Jilunia laotingensis: one gene and its partner. The protein of the gene in region 1 interacts with the protein of each later gene in a pairwise test. Links are inferred from orthologs where the notes say so. Each region holds a gene or a part of one and is shown in the gene's direction. Other genes may lie near its edges.

Region 1 (2,832 bases):
TTCAAAATATAGTTGTCCTTCGCCCGTTAATAATTCTCTCCCCAAAATTGCAATGCACCGGTAAAAACAAAGCGGATCATTATCAGAAACAAACAAAGCCAATTCGGGTTCCCAGTCAAGTACGTTCAACTCCATCTCTTCTCGCTCAGCCTCTGTTACGTAAGGAGGGTTACTGACAATAATATCAAATTTTGCAGAGCCTATAGATTGATCCGCAAACACATCCTTCTTTTCAAAAAGAACGTTTGCCCCTAATACTTCATTGTTAGTACGAGCTATAGCAAGAGCATCGTCCGAGATATCCCACGCAACAACATCTTTATATCCCTCCAATGAAAGGGAAACAGCAATGCATCCGCTTCCGGTTCCAACATCCAGTATCCGAATGAACCGGTTCTTGTTTTCACTGATAATAAGCTCAACCAATTCAGCGGTTTCAGGACGAGGAATCAAGACTCCCGGTGCTACCTGAAAAGGCCTACCGAGAAAAGACGCAACACCTCGTATATATTGTATAGGCTCATTTTTCCTTAAACGCAGTAATATGTTTTCCAGTTCATGCTGTTTGCTTTCCGATAAATTGATATCTTTGCCCAAGTAAATATCGAGCGCATCCATACCCAGCATGTCACAGCAAATCATCATCACCAGGCTTTTTAATTCCTGAGGAGGATATAAATCTTGCAACGACTGACGGATATAAGCAGAAACTCGATTCATAAATTATTGTTTTTGGAGTGCAAAAGTACAAAATATTATAGCAAAAGGTAGAAAATGAAAGAAGAAAAATATATGCAACGCTGCATTGAACTGGCAGGAAACGGTTTATGCAACGTGTCACCCAACCCGATGGTAGGAGCAGTCATCGTGTGCGATGGGAAAATCATTGGAGAGGGTTATCATATACGTTGCGGAGAGGCACATGCAGAAGTCAATGCTATCCGATCTGTTAAGGACGAATCCTTATTAGAACGCTCTACAATTTATGTCAGTCTCGAGCCATGTTCACATTACGGTAAAACTCCCCCCTGTGCGGACCTGATTATTGAAAAAAAGATTCCCAGAATTGTAATAGGCTGCCAAGATCCTTTTTCAAAAGTGGCAGGCCGCGGTATTCAAAAGTTGCGTGATGCCGGCAGAGAAGTTATAGTAGGAGTACTCGAAGCCGAATGTCGTCAACTGATATGCAAATTCATTACTTTTCATACTTTCCATCGCCCCTATATCACTCTGAAATGGGCAGAATCTCAAGACGGATTTATTGACCTCAACCGGACTGCCGGCAACCCGGTAAAACTATCTACTCCGTTGACATCAATGATTGTACATAAAAAAAGGAGCGAATCAGATGCAATCATGGTGGGAACTCGGACAGCACTACTTGACAACCCTTCGCTGACTGTACGCAATTGGTATGGTAAAAATCCCATTCGAATCGTACTGGATAAAGATTTGTCTCTCCCGACCAGCCTCCACCTCTTCGACGGCAGTGTACCTACATTGATATTCACGGAGAATCAACATTCTCCGCTTTCCAACCCGGAATACATTGTCCTCAATTATCAAAAAGATATTCTGCCCCAAATAATGGAAGAGCTTTATAAAAGAGGAATACAATCGCTTTTGGTTGAAGGTGGTTCTATTTTACTACAATCATTTATAGATGCAGGATGTTGGGATGAAGCTTTCGTAGAGCAAGCCTCAAAAGAGTTACATTCCGGTGTTAAAGCACCTGAAATAAGGAATAAAATTAGTTATTCCACAGAAAAATGTTTCGGAGTAGAAATTAAACATTACTCAAACCTTGAAGTCTAAAACAGCCCTGTTCAGAGGGTTTTCTGTCGATAAAACGGGGATTATTATCTATAATTTTATATAAAACTTCCTCACAATCTTCTCTATCGGGAAAAATGTTCCTATTTTTGCAACTTGTAAATAAACACAATCTTTCAAATGAGAATAAAGTTTTTATCAGTCATTGTAAGTTTCCTACTCGTGTCATTTGCCATGAGTTCTTGCCTTGGTGATGATGATCCGGTCGAATACAGTCCGAATTCAATGTTAATGGCATTTGAACTTGATACTGTGCATGGAGTTAATTACAAATTCACAATAGATCAACTTACCGGTAAAATTTACAATGTAGATTCATTACCCGTCGGTTCGGATACTATTATCGATAAAATCCGAATTACCAAACTCAGTGTTTCCGGCTTCGTTACAATCAGAAATCATGCCAACACAGGAGATTCAGTCTTCAATATGGAAGATTCAGTCAATCTGGTGGGAACAATGGAAATTCTACCTGACGGCAAACCCGGAAAACCTTTCAAATTCAAAGTATGGACTATGGATATGAAATATTCAAAAGATTATTCTCTTTATGTACGTGTCCATCAGCAAGTGCCCGATTCTCTACAATGGGGGAAAGACGCCATGAAAGTTGATTTTGCTCCCACAATTACAGGGAAACAAAAATCCATTATTTATAAAGAACAAATATTTACTTACGCTGCCAATTCACCCGTTTATTCGACCAACTTGTCTGATGGCAGGAACTGGACATCAGGGGCTGCCAGCGGATTACCTTCCACTGACCTTACTTCCATTGTCACTTTTAGAGGTCTGTTATATGCTACAGTAGAAGGCAGTGGTAAAGTATACAGTTCGGAGGACGGACGGACGTGGAATGAAGTTCCTTCATTCGGTGAAGTAATCAGATTAATTTCTCCGATGAATAAAGGTTTATCGGGAGAGATATTAACCGGTATTAAAACATTTATTCCGGAAAACGTTGAGAGATTCTGTACGACTGAAGATGGAAGTGATTGG
Region 2 (2,995 bases), 2.5 Mb from region 1 along the record:
CGTTCCGTAGCCGATGACAACAGTTTCTTCGAGTTGCAGGAAGAGTATGCGAAGAATATTGTGATCGGGTATATCCGTTTGAACGGAAAGACGGTCGGAGTGGTGGCAAACCAGCCTATGGTGCTTGCCGGGACACTCGATATCAATGCTTCCGTGAAAGCTGCTCGTTTCGTCCGTTTCTGCGATGCTTTCAACATTCCGCTTTTGACATTGGTCGATGTGCCGGGATTCCTTCCGGGCGTAGACCAAGAATACGGAGGCATCATCCGCAATGGAGCCAAACTGCTGTATGCTTATTGTGAAGCGACCGTCCCGAAAGTGACCGTCATCACTCGTAAGGCTTATGGAGGTGCTTATGACGTGATGAGTTCCAAACATATCCGGGGAGATATCAATCTGGCATTCCCGACTGCCGAAATTGCTGTGATGGGACCGGACGGTGCCGTGAATATACTTTTCCGTAAGGAAATAGACAAGGCGCAGAATGCCGAAACCAAGCGCAAGGAGTTGCAGGACGATTATCGTGGTAAATTTGCCAATCCGTACCGTGCTGCCGAACTGGGCTATGTGGATGAAGTGATCGATCCTGCCATTACGCGCTTGCGCCTGATACGCAGTTTCGAAATGCTGGCTAACAAACGCCAGTCCAATCCGCCTAAGAAACACTCTAACATCCCACTTTAATGCCGAGGAGGACATCGTTATGATAAAAAAGATATTAGTTGCTAACCGTGGCGAGATTGCCATGCGTATTTTCCGTACTTGCCGGGTGATGAATATTGCCACGGTGGCCATATATACCCGTGTAGACCGGGGGGCACTCCATGTACGGTATGCCGAAGAAGCTTATTGCATTTCAGACTCACCCGAAGATACTTCCTACCTGAAACCGGAGAAGATACTTGCCATCGCCAAGAAGACGGGAGCTGCCATTCATCCGGGATACGGATTCCTTTCGGAGAATGCGGATTTCGCACGCCGCTGTGAGGAAGAAGGGGTGATCTTTATCGGGCCGAGTGCCGATATAATTGCCAAAATGGGTATTAAGACGGAGGCACGAAAGATCATGAGGGAAGCCGGATTGCCCATTGTGCCCGGGACGGAGAATCCCGTGAAAGGTATCGAGGAAGCAAAGAAAGTGGCTGCCGAGGTAGGATACCCGATCATGCTGAAGGCCTTGGCCGGAGGTGGAGGAAAAGGGATGCGTCTGGTACATTCGGAAGAAGAGGTGGAAGAGGCATTGCGCTTGTCACAGTCCGAGGCCGGAAGTTCGTTCGGCAATAATGCCGTTTATATCGAGAAGTATATTGAGAATCCGCATCATATAGAGGTGCAGATTTTAGGAGATAAATATGGAAATGTAGTCCATCTGTATGAACGCGAATGTTCTATTCAGAGGCGTAATCAGAAGGTTATCGAGGAATCACCGTCGCCTTTTGTAAAGGATGAAACCCGTGCCAAGATGTTTAAGGTAGCCGTGGAAGCTTGCAAGAAGATCGGTTATTACAGCGCGGGGACGCTTGAGTTCATGATGGATAAGGATCAGAATTTCTATTTCCTCGAGATGAATACCCGTCTTCAGGTGGAACATCCTGTGACGGAAGCGTGTACGGGTGTGGACTTGGTTCGCGATATGATACAGGTAGCTGCCGGCAATCCTTTGCCTTACAAACAGGAAAACATCGAATTTCGCGGGGCTTCCATCGAATGCCGTATTTATGCGGAAGATCCGGAGAATAATTTTATGCCTTCACCCGGTGTCATCACGGTACGCGAGGCTCCCGAAGGACGTAATCTTCGTCTGGATAGTGCCGCCTATGCCGGTTTCGAGGTATCGCTCCATTATGACCCGATGATTGCGAAGCTCTGTTGCTGGGGACGTACCCGTGAATCTGCCATCTCGAATATGGCTCGTGCCCTTCGGGAGTATAAGATTCTCGGCATCAAGACTACCATCCCTTTCCACCAACGTGTGTTGAAGAATGCCGCTTTCCTGAAAGGGGAGTACGATACTACATTTATTGACACCCGTTTTGACAAGGAGGATTTAAAGCGTAGGCAGAACACCGATCCTACGGTGGCGGTGATTGCTGCTACCCTGAAGCATTACGAGCAAGAGAAGGAGGCGGCTTCGAGGGCAACCACGCTTCCCGTAGTGGGCGATTCTCTTTGGAAATATTATGGCAAGTTGCAGATGACTGCCAATAACTATTAAAATATGGAATGTTTATGAATACAATATTAGCAACCTATTATGCCCATATACAGGATGTACCCGGCAGTGAATACAAGGTGGAAATTCTGGAAGACGGGCCTATCAAGAAAGTGGCTGTGAATGGGAAGATTTATGAGGTGGATTATAATGTAGGGGGCGACTCCATCTATTCCATCATCATAGATAATCATTCGCACGGTGTACAGATTTCTCCCAATTCTCATTCATCCTATACCATCATGAATAAAGGAGAACTTTTCCAGATTGAACTGAAAAGTGAGATGGAGAAGATTCACAATGCCCACAGTGGTTCCGATAGCATCGGCAGACAGGTAGTGGAAGCCCCTATGCCGGGTGTGATCCTCAAGACATATGTGAAGAAAGGGGATGAAGTGAAGAAAGGTGATCCACTCTGTGTATTGGTGGCCATGAAAATGGAAAACGAAATCCGTTCGACAACGGACGGAGTGGTGAAAGAGATTTTCGTAGAAGAAAACATGAAAGTGGGACTGAACGACCGGATTATGGTGGTAGAATAATTTCCGTTTCATCTTAACCGCATTATCAATATATGTAATGACCCGTAACAATAGATGTGAAGGGGCGTTACATATATTGTTATTTATAAGGAGGTGTAGTCTGGCAGCTTTTTATCTAGAGGATCGTTTTTCTCTGAGTATGACGATGCTCACAGCGGAAACAATCAGCAGGATACCCACCATTCCTTCTATGGTAAACCGTTCCTTGAATGCCAATGCCCCGATGACTACTGCCGTTAAA

What was found. The genes of interacting proteins can lie anywhere in the genome.
Region 2: the proteins of ribD (region 1) and accC interact in binary tests that used the Escherichia coli proteins (3 or more experiments, as listed by UniProt). The link is inferred for Jilunia laotingensis from one-to-one orthologs.

The regions. Positions count from the first base shown.
Region 1 is NZ_JACRTF010000001.1:781,033-783,864, forward strand. Bases 1-2,794 are described here. They hold ribD (bifunctional diaminohydroxyphosphoribosylaminopyrimidine deaminase/5-amino-6-(5-phosphoribosylamino)uracil reductase RibD), read left to right. Parts: upstream 1-774; coding sequence 775-1,815; downstream 1,816-2,794. Other genes in these bases: prmC (peptide chain release factor N(5)-glutamine methyltransferase), read right to left, coding at 1-720; bamI (BamI family beta-barrel-assembly machinery protein), read left to right, coding at 1,954-2,794. Outside these bases: more of bamI, read left to right, coding at 2,795-2,832. UniProt on the Escherichia coli protein: Converts 2,5-diamino-6-(ribosylamino)-4(3h)-pyrimidinone 5'-phosphate into 5-amino-6-(ribosylamino)-2,4(1h,3h)-pyrimidinedione 5'-phosphate.
Region 2 is NZ_JACRTF010000001.1:3,269,891-3,272,885, forward strand. The notes cover bases 3-2,959. They hold accC (acetyl-CoA carboxylase biotin carboxylase subunit), read left to right. Parts: upstream 3-703; coding sequence 704-2,215; downstream 2,216-2,959. Other genes in these bases: H8744_RS12440 (acyl-CoA carboxylase subunit beta), read left to right, coding at 3-684; H8744_RS12450 (biotin/lipoyl-containing protein), read left to right, coding at 2,230-2,754; H8744_RS12455 (DMT family transporter), read right to left, coding at 2,866-2,959. Also shown: more of H8744_RS12440, read left to right, coding at 1-2; more of H8744_RS12455, read right to left, coding at 2,960-2,995. UniProt on the Escherichia coli protein: This protein is a component of the acetyl coenzyme A carboxylase complex; first, biotin carboxylase catalyzes the carboxylation of the carrier protein and then the transcarboxylase transfers the carboxyl group to form malonyl-CoA.